3 linked regions of the Flavivirga eckloniae genome follow. The protein of the gene in region 1 interacts with the protein of each later gene in a pairwise test. Links are inferred from orthologs where the notes say so. Each region holds a gene or a part of one and is shown in the gene's direction. Other genes may lie near its edges.

Region 1 (3,941 bases):
CTTACAAAACAAACTTTGGGTTAAAAGCACCAGAGGCAAGGACTCTACTGTTGTAGGTTGCGAAGTGGTTAAAATTGAAGACGATTTGGTTTCAGATTTAATAGATGTATATAAAACACGTTTTTCATCAGATGGCTATAATACCACATTGCATAACAGATATGTGGGACGCCGTTTTTCCAGTTTTTATTACAAGGATAAAGGTTATGTAGATAGCTTAAGGGTTACCTTTAAAAATGAGGACTCGTTATTTATAAAAACTTTGAGGCGAATAGAAAAGAAAAAGAAGTCTAAGAAGAAAGATTCTACTAAAATTGTAAAACCTGTAAAGTTAACTTCCGCAGAAAAAAAAGCCAATCGCATAGCAGCTAAAAAGAAACGAAAGTTTAACAGAATGCACGGCTTTATAAAAAAGTATAAAACGTATACACGAAACTTTCGTTTTGTAGAGGAAGCCGAAGATGTGGCTTATATGAAGCTAAGAGGGTTTACTAATGGTAATTACAAACGGTTCTACAAGGAAAGTTTTGCGAAGTTGGATTCTGCAAAAACGAAATATTTAATTTTAGATTTAAGAGATAATGGTGGTGGTAGAATAGCCGAAATAGACTATCTGTATTCACATTTAACCAATAAACAGTATAAGTTTATTGAAGATAGCGAAGTGAATAGTCGCATACCGTTCTTGAAATTTTTAATGAGTAATACTACGCCTAATAGTATAAAAGTGCTGTCTGGTTTGGCTTCTCCTGTAATTGTTGTTCAAAATTTAATAAGGACCAGAAAACAAGAAGGAAAGTTATATTACAGGTTTAGACAGACGAGACTTAGGGGCCCTAGACCTTTACATTTTACGGGAGATATTTATGTGCTGATTAACGGGAATTCATTTTCGGCTTCCTCATTAATATCCACACATTTAAAAGCTACAAAAAGAGCCACTTTTGTTGGTGAAGAAACAGGGGGCGCTTATAATGGCACTGTTGCCGGAATTTATAAGCTATACGAACTGCCAAATACCAAACTAAAAATTAGGATGGGTATGATGCAAATAGAAGCACCACAAAAACAAAGTCCCGATGGTTATGGCGTAATGCCAGATATTGAAATTTCATCCTCAATTATTGACAGAAACCTAAAAAAAGACCCCGAGTTTGATTGGGTTATAAAAGATATTGAGCGTAAACGATAAGAGTCGTATTTTTTATTGCCTTACCATAAAACATTTGTATTTTTACGATCTGTATTAAAAAAATAAAAAACTTCAAATAAACTTTATGAATTCATACGATGTAGCCGTAATAGGTTCAGGTCCTGGAGGATATGTAGCAGCAATACGTTGTGCGCAATTAGGAATGAAAACAGCCATTATAGAAAAGTACTCAACGTTAGGGGGAACTTGTTTAAATGTTGGTTGTATACCAAGTAAAGCCCTTTTAGATTCTTCCCATCATTACGAAGATGCGGTAAAGCATTTTGAAGAGCATGGTATAGAAATACCAGGGGATATTAAGGTGAATTTAGAAAAAATGATTGCTCGTAAGCAGGCTGTAGTTGATCAAACTATTGGTGGTGTCGATTTCTTGATGAAGAAAAATAATATCGATGTTTATCAAGGTTTAGGAAGTTTTAAAGATGCCACACATATTACGATTTCGGGAGATGAAACTACCGAAATTGAAGCCAAAAACACGATTATAGCAACTGGAAGTAAACCTTCAAGTTTGCCATTTATAAATATTGATAAAGAGCGCGTTATAACATCTACAGAAGCTTTAAAACTTAAAGAAATACCAAAACATTTAATTGTTATTGGTGGAGGTGTTATTGGTTTAGAGCTTGGACAGGTATATAAAAGATTAGGTGCAGACGTTTCGGTTGTTGAATTTATGGATCGTATTATTCCAACCATGGATGCAGGCCTATCTAAAGAGCTTAATAAAGTTTTAAAGAAGCAGAAGTTTAAAATTAACGCATCGCATAAAGTAAAATCTGTGGAACGTGTAGGTGATGAAGTTATCGTAAAAGCAGACAATAAAAAAGGTGAAGAGGTAGAGTTTAAAGGCGATTATTGTTTAGTGTCTGTAGGACGTCGTCCTTATACAGATGGTTTAAATGCCGAAGCAGCAGGCGTAAAGTTAAATGATAGAGGACAGGTTGAGGTAAATGATCATTTACAAACAAGTGCTTCTAACATTTATGCTATAGGAGATGTTATAAAAGGGGCTATGTTAGCACACAAAGCGGAAGAAGAAGGTGTATTTGTTGCAGAAACGTTAGCAGGACAAAAACCACATGTAGATTATAATTTAATTCCAGGAGTCGTTTATACATGGCCAGAAGTTGCTGCTGTTGGAAAAACAGAAGAGCAACTTAAAGAAGCTGGAATCGAATACAAAAAAGGACAATTCCCTATGCGTGCTTTAGGAAGAAGTAGAGCGAGTATGGATTTAGATGGATTTGTAAAAGTGCTTGCAGATAAAACAACCGACGAAATTTTAGGTGTGCACATGGTAGGTGCCCGTGCTGCAGATATGATTGCAGAAGCCGTTGTGGCGATGGAATATAGAGCGTCTGCTGAGGATGTATCGCGTATGTCTCATGCACATCCTACATTTACTGAGGCTATCAAAGAAGCAGCTTTAGCAGCTACTGATGATAGAGCGCTGCATATGTGATTTGATAAAAAGCTTTTAAAATTTTTAAAAAGGTGTCCATTTAGGCACCTTTTTTTTTCAGTTCATTAGATATAGTCCTTTTTGTATAAGTGTTTATCCCTTACGATTATATTTTAATAGTTATTTTAAAATAGATATTAATATTGATTTTTCTTTGAAATTTCAAGTTATGTGCGACAGACAGAAATTAAATAACTTGATAAATATACTGCAGTCAGGGAGAAGACCGAAAACCTGTAAAAAAGAGTAGGTCATTAACTTTAAACGTCTATATTATGAAAACAAAACTTTTAAAACTTATTTTGCCAATATTTGTATTAGTACTGGCTATTATGGTTTCTTTTGCTTTTAGCTCTAATGAAAATAGTAGTGAAGAAGTAATACCAATTGCATGGTACACAGAATATACAGGTCATTGCTTTCAATTACCGTTTCCACCTGAAGATTGCGGTGTAGATTATGTAGGCCCCATTTGTACAACTCAAATATTGCAACCTGTGCCACCTTATTTAGTTACAAAAGACTTGTATCGTTATATTGGGTGTTCTGTACTTTTATTCCGACCCTTTTAGTCTCAGTAATTATTAATGAAGGATCCAGGTTTTAGGTTGGAGCCTCATTATAGGTACCTGTGCTGCATATATGATTGCAGAAGCAGTTGTGGCCATGGAATATAGAGCGTCTGCTGAGGATGTATCGCGTATGTCTCATGCGCATCCTACATTTACGGAGGCTATCAAAGAAGCAGCTTTAGCAGCTACTGATGATAGAGCGCTGCATATGTAATGTATTAATTTATATAAAGTAATAAGAAAGCGAACCTATTGAGTTCGCTTTTTTTATTGCTGTTTTTGAATATGTAAAGTATTCCCATTCATATAGATATTATTGGATTAATAATTTTTGCAGGGATTTGTTTTGGTCTTTTTAGATCCTATTTTCTAATTAGAAGGTTAACTAGTATTCGTGTCTTAACTAATCAAAAACCACCTTATACAACTGTATATGATGGTTTTTCCCGCGAAGTAATAAGTTATCAATTTTAATACAGGAAAACCGATGGTCTTCTACTAGTTTTTCTGAAAGCGCTTCCGAGATAAGCACTTTAGAATTAAATTTATTGCACTCTGCCTGTATACGTGCCGAGGTGTTTAAAATATCGCCGGTATGGATGAGGTCTTTTTTAATAACACCTATTTCTCCGGTTGTAACCATACCAATGTGGTAACCTGCTTTAAACTCCGGTACTAAACCAAATCGTTC
Region 2 (3,955 bases), 1.7 Mb from region 1 along the record:
CAGTTCCGGAAGGGGTTAAGTTTTTACGTAAAGCGGAAAGAATTCTTGATGGACGTAAAAAGATGGCTTTTGAAACAGACACTCTCGATTGGGGAATGGCCGAAACTTTAGCTTATGGTAGTTTAATGGAAGAGGGCTTTAATGTGCGTATTTCGGGACAGGATGTAGAGCGTGGAACGTTTAGCCATCGTCATGCTATTTTGCGTGATGAAATATCGGAAGAACGTATTAACTTATTAAATACAAACCCTGAAAATAAAGGGGAAATGCATATCTACAATTCCTTTTTATCTGAATATGGCGTACTTGGATTCGATTATGGTTATGCCATGGCTAATCCGAATACATTAACCATATGGGAAGCCCAGTTTGGTGATTTTAGTAATGGAGCTCAAATTATTTTCGACCAATATTTATCGGCAGCAGAGGATAAATGGAAAGCACAAAATGGAATAGTAGTTTTATTACCTCATGGATATGAAGGGCAAGGATCTGAGCATTCATCGGCTAGAATAGAACGTTATTTACAATTGTGTGGTATGGATAATATGATTGTTGCAGATTGTACTACGCCAGCAAACTTTTTCCACCTGTTGCGTCGTCAAATGAAACGAGATTTTAGAAAACCATTGGTTGTATTTACACCAAAGAGTTTATTGCGTCATCCAAAAGCAGTATCGTCTATGGATGAATTGGCAACTGGTAAATTTGAAGAAGTTATTGATGATACGATTGCCCCTAAAAACGTAAAAAAACTGGTTTTCTGTACTGGTAAATTCTATTACGATTTATTGGCAGCAAGAGAATCATTGCAAAGAGAGGATGTTGCATTGGTAAGAATTGAGCAATTGTTCCCATTACATTTAGAAAGTATACAGAAGGTTATTGATAGGTATCCAAATGTAGAAAAGTATGTTTGGGCACAAGAAGAGCCTAGAAATATGGGAGCTTGGAGTTTTATGGCTCAACGTATGGATTTGGTTAAGTTAGAAGTAGCATCCAGACCGTATAATTCGGTGCCAGCACCAGGGTCGAGTACGCGAGATAAGAGAAGACAGCAATCTGTAATCGATTCGGTTTTCAGTATCGACTAAAAAATATTAAAGAGAAACAATTCACATACAATTAAAATTATAAAGAATGATTTTAGAAATGAAAGTGCCTTCGCCGGGGGAATCCATTACAGAAGTGGAAATAGCTACATGGTTAGTAGAAGAGGGAGATTATGTTGAGAAAGATCAGGCTATAGCAGAGGTAGATAGTGATAAAGCAACATTGGAATTACCAGCAGAGGTTAGCGGAACTATTACGTTTAAAGCAGAAGAGGGTGATGCTGTAGAGGTTGGAGCTGTTGTTTGTTTAATCGATACAAGTGCAGAAAAACCTGAAGGAGGTGCGCCTAAAGCAGAGAGCAAAGAAGAAGCTCCAAAAACTGAAACACCAAAAGCTGCTGTTCCTGAAGCCAAAACATATGCTACAGGTTCGGCAAGTCCAGCTGCTAAAAAGATTTTAGCAGAAAAAGGTATAGAAGCGGCTTCCATTTCTGGAACAGGAAAAGATGGTAGGGTCACTAAAGAAGATGCTATAAATGCTGTGCCTTCTATGGGAACTCCAACTGGAGGAAATAGAGGTACATCACGAAGTAAAATGTCTATGTTACGTCGTAAGGTAGCAGAGCGTTTGGTTGAGGCTAAAAATACCACAGCCATGTTAACGACCTTTAACGAGGTAGACATGTCTCCGATTTTTGCACTACGTTCAGAATACAAAGAAACATTTAAGGCTAAACACGGTGTTGGTTTAGGTTTTATGAGTTTCTTTACATTAGCCGTAGTTAGAGCATTAAAAATGTATCCAGCGGTAAATTCAATGATCGATGGAAAGGAAATGATAAGTTATGACTTTTGTGATATTAGTATCGCTGTTTCCGGACCTAAAGGATTGATGGTTCCTGTAATGCGAAATGCAGAGAATTTAAGTTTTAGAGGTGTTGAGGCCGAAGTGAAACGTTTGGCTATTCGTGCCCGGGATGGACAAATTACGGTTGATGAAATGACTGGGGGAACATTTACAATATCTAATGGAGGTGTATTTGGTAGTATGTTATCTACCCCAATTATTAATCCACCACAAAGTGGTATTTTAGGAATGCATAATATTGTAGAGCGTCCGGTTGCGATTGATGGCAAAGTAGAAATACGTCCAATTATGTATGTAGCGCTTTCTTACGACCATAGAATTATTGATGGTAAAGAAAGTGTAGGGTTTTTAGTTGCTGTAAAAGAGGCTTTAGAAAATCCTGTAGAATTGTTAATGGATAATGATGTTAAGAAAGCGTTAGAACTCTAATACTTTTGTAATATAAAGAATAAAAGACACCTCCAATAGGGGTGTTTTTTATTGCTCAATATTTAAATGTTGTTCGATGATTTTTCTTTTGTTTTTAGAATAATAACAAGGAAATTTAGCTGACGAATATATGATAAAGTTTAAAAGTTGTTTATTAAACTATTTGAAATTGATACATTTTTGATACTTTAACACGTATAAATCCATTTTTTATATTTTTATGCAAATGTATAAGTCTGGAAAAATCATTAATTAAAACCTGTTGTATTTTTGAATTTTACTCTGATTGATATCATTCATATTCTTTCAATTTTTATACAAATTCCATTAATTATCGTCTTATTGTATAAAGGATATCGTTTAATCTCAAACAGGTTAATGGTTTTCTTTTTTTTTGCTCAAATTTTGAGTTCGTTAGAGGTGTTATGTTGGTTACATTTTGATTTCACATTCAAACCTTATCCTTTTTTAGCATATATCTCTTATCCTTTTTTCTTAGTTTGGGGACCGTGTATTTATTTATACATAAAGTCAGAAACAACTAATAACTTTAAATTTAAAAGGATATACTTACTCCATTACCTTCCTTTTATTTTAATAGCTATATATTCTATTTCCTTTTTTCACTTTGAATCCATAGAGGAAAAAAGACGAATTCTTTATTCTAAAGAAGTATTAAGTTTTTCCTTTAGAAAAGCGCTTAGTGTATTTATTGCTATTCAGGTTATGACATATAATATTCTTTCCATTTTTGCTTTGGAGCATTTTGCTAAAAAAAATGAGCTAAAAACAGCTCTCATTAAAACAAAAATAAAATGGAATAGATTTATTATTTATGGTTATTTTGTCGCTTGCATTTGTAATAATATAGCGGGCGTTATTTATTTTACTTCTGGATATAAAGAAACAACAACCTATCAATATGCTACTGCCATTTTATTCTTTTCATATTTTACTGTGATACTAATTAGAGCTCTCGTGGGATCCCATTTTGGAGAGCAGATAAAAATATCCAAAGCATCATCGTTTTCGAAAGAAGAGTTAAACAGGTTAAAGACCAGATTGGAGTTCCTCATGAATGATCAAAAACCTTTTTTGCAATTTAGCTTGACCTTATCTGAATTAGCCTCGAGAATGGAAATAAAAGAAAGGCAATTGTCACAATTTATTAACTCATATTATAAAATGTCCTTTCAGGATTATATCAATACTTATCGTATAGATGAAGCTAAAAGTTTAATTGAGCAATACAGACATTCGGGAAAAACTATTTTAGAAATTGTTTACGAATCTGGTTTCAATTCTAAAAGCGCCTTTAATTTTGCATTTAAAAAGCATACACAAACCACACCCACCAACTATAAAAAAACACTTCAATAAGAAGCGTATAGAAGTATTTGTTCTTTTTTAGGTTTTTATAAAAGCTGAATTAGATACCTGAAAAAATGAGTCCTGTTTCATGAAACCGCACATTTTTACAACAATACTTATGTTAATTTACTAGTAATCAAAAAGTAAAACATAATATTAATTAAAAGCAAAAACACATGAAACCGCTTCATTTTTTCTACTTTAAAAGAAACCTTACTATGTTCTTGGTCTTTAC
Region 3 (4,168 bases), 4.9 Mb from region 1 along the record:
GCGCTTTCATTTTGGGATCTAAAGTTCTTACGGTACCTATTAATTCTGCACTTTCTGGTATGATGTTAAAACGTGTGCCAGCTGTAATTTTTCCTACTGTAATTACTGCTGCTTCGTCTACTAATTTAGATTCTCTACTCACTATAGTTTGTAAGCCATCAATAATTTTGGCAGAAATTAAAATAGGGTCTACGCCTTGCCAAGGCCTTCCACCATGAGTTTGCTTGCCTTTTACATTAATTAAAAAACGCTCTACGGAAGCCATAATGCCTCCTTTTTTATAGTAAATGGTTCCCACTTCGTAGTTTGATCGTATATGCAATCCGAATATGGCATCTACCTTTGGATTTTCTAATACGCCTTCTTTAATCATGAGTTTTGCTCCGCCTTCTTCTCCCGGAGGAGGGCCTTCTTCTGCAGGTTGAAAAATAAATTTTACCGTTCCGTTAATTTTTTCTTTGTTTTTGGCGAGTATTTCTGCTACACCCATTAATATGGCTGTATGTGTATCGTGACCACAAGCATGCATCACACCTGTTTCTGTATTTAAAAACGTGGTTCTTACTTCAGATTTAAAAGGGAGGTCGTTTCGTTCGGTAACTGGCAGCGCATCAATATCGGCACGTAAAGCAATGACTTTTCCTGGATTTTTTCCTTTTAAAATACCAACAACACCTGTATGCGCAACTCCTGTTTGAACTTTAATACCTAGGGATTTTAAATGTTTAGCAATTTTTTCAGCAGTTTTAAACTCTCTGTTTGATAGTTCCGGGTTTTTATGGAAATGATGTCTCCATTCAATAACCTTACTTTCAATGTCTATAAATTGTTGCTCTAAATCGTTTTGTCCTTGAGTTCTAGCAACTACAAAGAGAATACATGCCAAAAAAAAGTATTTCATAAATGCTAATTTTGAATATTTGAAGCTAAAGATATTCAAAAAGTAGATGCTATACCATTTCTAACTAAAAATGACTCAAATAAAATAGTTCTTTTTTCGTCATGCTTTATCATAAAACTAAACCGTAACTAAGGCCACACTTGAGTTTTATTTTTCGACTAACACAAAAATATTCTATTTTCTTATGTGTAATTTTACATCAGAATTGATATAAGTTATGATTGTTTATAATTATTAATAATTCCCTTTAATTAAAAGGTTAACAATGGTTATTTTCACGTCGTAAAATTTTAATGGTTTGGAAAAGTATTTAAGTCAGCTAAATGAAGCGCAATTGGAGCCCACAATTCAAATTGATGGTCCTATGATAGTTATTGCGGGAGCGGGATCTGGAAAAACACGTGTGCTTACGTATCGTATTGCTTATATGATGAGTAAGGGCATTGACGCGTTTAATATTTTATCCCTGACTTTTACCAATAAAGCGGCTCGCGAAATGAAAGAGCGTATTGCTTCTATTGTTGGAACTAGTGAAGCCAAAAATTTATGGATGGGTACTTTTCACTCGGTGTTTGCTAAAATTTTAAGGATTGAGGCAGATAAATTGGGATACCCGAGCAATTTTACCATTTATGATACTCAAGATTCTGATAGATTAATTGCGTCTATTATTAAGGAAATGAATCTTGATAAAGATATTTACAAATATAAGCAGGTACGTTCCAGAATTTCATCGTACAAAAACAGTTTGATTACGGTGCGGGCGTATTTTCAAAACCCTGAACTTAAGGAAGCGGATGCTATGGCGAGACGCCCTAGAATGGGGGAGATCTATAAAGAATATGTAGATCGTTGCTTTAAGGCCGGTGCTATGGATTTTGACGACTTATTGTTAAAAACCAACGAGTTGTTAACACGATTCCCAGAGGTTTTAGCAAAGTATCAAAATCGTTTTAAATATATTTTAGTTGATGAGTATCAGGATACCAACCACTCGCAATATTTGATTGTAAGAGCGTTGTCTGATAAGTTTCAAAATATATGTGTGGTGGGAGATGATGCGCAGAGTATTTATGCTTTCCGTGGTGCTAATATTAATAACATTTTGAATTTCCAGAAGGATTATGATGACGTGAAGGTATTCAGGTTGGAGCAGAATTATCGTTCTACAAAGAATATCGTTAATGCAGCAAATTCGGTTATCGATAAGAACCAAACGAAACTAGACAAAGTGGTTTGGACGGCTAATGATGAAGGAGGCAAAATAAAGGTAAACCGTTCGTTAACTGATGCAGACGAAGGTCGTTATGTTGCTAGTACTATTTTTGAAACCAAGATGCAAAACCAGCTAAAGAATGGCGATTTTGCAATTTTATATAGAACGAATGCGCAGTCGCGTTCTATTGAGGATGCGTTGCGTAAGCGTGATATACCGTATCGAATTTATGGTGGATTGTCGTTTTATCAGCGTAAGGAGATAAAGGATGTGTTGTCTTACCTCAGGCTTATTATTAATCCCGCCGATGAAGAGGCTTTAAAACGTGTGATTAATTTCCCGCCTCGTGGTATTGGCCAAACAACGGTAGATAAATTAATTGTTTCTGCTAATGGTTACAACCGCACCATGTTTGAGGTGATGAAGAACATTGATAAAACCGATGTTAAGATTAATTCCGGGACTAAAACCAAACTCCAGAATTTTGTAACCTTAATAGAAAGCTATCAGGTATTAAATCAAACCGCCGATGTGTTTGAATTGGCTGAGCATGTTACAAGAACGAGCGGACTTATAAAAGAGTTTAATAAAGATGGTACTCCAGAAGGTGTTACCCGTATGGAAAACATTGAAGAACTCTTAAATGGTATGAAGGATTTTGTGGAAGGGCAGAAAGAGATTGTCGATTCAACAGGATCTTTAGCGGAGTTTTTGGAAGATGTAGCCTTGGCGACCGATTTAGATAACGATAAAGGTGAGGACATGGATCGGGTGTCGCTTATGACTATTCACTTAGCTAAAGGGCTCGAGTTTCCATATGTATATATTGTTGGTTTGGAAGAAGATTTATTCCCTAGTGCTATGAGTATGAATACGCGCAGTGAACTAGAGGAGGAGCGCCGATTGTTTTATGTGGCTTTAACTCGTGCTGAAAAGCAAGCATATTTAACATATGCGCTATCGAGATACCGTTGGGGTAAGCTTGTGGATTCTGATCCTAGCCGTTTTATTGAAGAAATTGATGAACAATATTTAGAGGTTTTAACACCTCCTGAGGAACGCCGTTTTAATCCTATGTTAGATGCCGATATTTTTGGGGATGTTCCTACCGAACAAAAAAGTAAGGTGTCTCCAGATAAACTTAGATTTAAGCCAGCTAAACAAGTGGTGCTTAAAAAAGGATCGACTAAAAAAGCACCTGAAAAATTTCAGGTTACACAGCCTAAAAACTTAAAACCGGTTAGCAAAACTACAGAAAACACGAATTTATTTGATAGTAAACTTGCGGTAGGAAATATTGTTAAGCACATGCGTTTTGGTGCGGGAGAGGTTATGAAAATTGAAGGTACTGGAGCCGATGTTAAGGCTGAAATCAATTTTCAGCATGGTGGTGTTAAAAAGTTATTGCTGCGCTTTGCTAAGTTAGAGGTTGTGGGGTAATTTTTTGTAATGATGTATGGGTTCGTGTTTCATTCAGAGTGAAACGAATCTGCCTGCCGACAGGGAATCTTTTGGTCACGTTGTTGTTTAATTTTTTACTTTTCCTAAGTATGTATTAATGTTTTCAAAGTATGCTTTTGGTTGGTCCAACCATCCATAATGCCCACATTTTTCAAGTATAACTAACTTTGAGTTTTGAAATGCATTTGCCGACGTTTCTGCCGTTATTTTATCAACGATATCTTCTTTACCTTGAATAATCAGAACGGGTGCCTTAACATCTTTTAATCCTTTTGAGCAATCAAAGTTAATAGCTCTCATGTTTTGAAAAACCAATTGGCTAACGGCAGAATTCAATTGTGTTAATCTTTTGGAAATTATAGGTGTAAAAGATTTATCATATACATAGGCAGGGGCTAAAAACTTGCCTCTTTGTAATTTTGCATGTAGGGTTGTGTTTCCGTTTGAAATTTTATCGTTCCAATAGTTTAAGGAATCTCTTTCTGTTTTTGTTAGTCTTGCTTCAATATTGATTCTTGAAAAAATTCCCATATCAATGCCACCAGAAGCAGATAAAATAAGCCCTTTGATTCTTTTTGGATGTTTTGAGG

What was found.
Region 2: the proteins of lpdA (region 1) and odhB interact in binary tests that used the Escherichia coli proteins (3 or more experiments, as listed by UniProt). The link is inferred for Flavivirga eckloniae from one-to-one orthologs.
Region 3: the proteins of lpdA (region 1) and C1H87_RS22975 interact in binary tests that used the Escherichia coli proteins (3 or more experiments, as listed by UniProt). The link is inferred for Flavivirga eckloniae from one-to-one orthologs.

The regions. Positions count from the first base shown.
Region 1 is NZ_CP025791.1:699,990-703,930, reverse strand. What follows is about bases 636-3,477. They hold lpdA (dihydrolipoyl dehydrogenase), read left to right. Parts: upstream 636-1,277; coding sequence 1,278-2,678; downstream 2,679-3,477. Other genes in these bases: C1H87_RS02905 (DUF6520 family protein), read left to right, coding at 2,954-3,250; C1H87_RS02915 (S41 family peptidase), read left to right, coding at 636-1,192. Outside these bases: more of C1H87_RS02915, read left to right, coding at 1-635; C1H87_RS02895 (adenylate/guanylate cyclase domain-containing protein), read right to left, coding at 3,654-3,941. UniProt on the Escherichia coli protein: Lipoamide dehydrogenase is a component of the glycine cleavage system as well as of the alpha-ketoacid dehydrogenase complexes.
Region 2 is NZ_CP025791.1:2,410,670-2,414,624, reverse strand. The notes cover bases 389-3,244. They hold odhB (2-oxoglutarate dehydrogenase complex dihydrolipoyllysine-residue succinyltransferase), read left to right. Parts: upstream 389-1,140; coding sequence 1,141-2,349; downstream 2,350-3,244. Other genes in these bases: C1H87_RS09805 (helix-turn-helix domain-containing protein), read left to right, coding at 3,076-3,244; C1H87_RS09815 (2-oxoglutarate dehydrogenase E1 component), read left to right, coding at 389-1,094. Also shown: more of C1H87_RS09815, read left to right, coding at 1-388; more of C1H87_RS09805, read left to right, coding at 3,245-3,729; C1H87_RS09800 (carboxypeptidase-like regulatory domain-containing protein), read left to right, coding at 3,897-3,955. UniProt on the Escherichia coli protein: E2 component of the 2-oxoglutarate dehydrogenase (OGDH) complex which catalyzes the second step in the conversion of 2-oxoglutarate to succinyl-CoA and CO(2).
Region 3 is NZ_CP025791.1:5,605,071-5,609,238, forward strand. What follows is about bases 810-3,878. They hold C1H87_RS22975 (ATP-dependent helicase), read left to right. Parts: upstream 810-1,199; coding sequence 1,200-3,557; downstream 3,558-3,878. Other genes in these bases: C1H87_RS22970 (amidohydrolase), read right to left, coding at 810-901; C1H87_RS22980 (alpha/beta fold hydrolase), read right to left, coding at 3,645-3,878. Also shown: more of C1H87_RS22970, read right to left, coding at 1-809; more of C1H87_RS22980, read right to left, coding at 3,879-4,168. UniProt on the Escherichia coli protein: A helicase with DNA-dependent ATPase activity. Unwinds DNA duplexes with 3'-5' polarity. Translocates on single-stranded DNA with 3'-5' polarity. Initiates unwinding more efficiently from a nicked substrate than double-stranded DNA.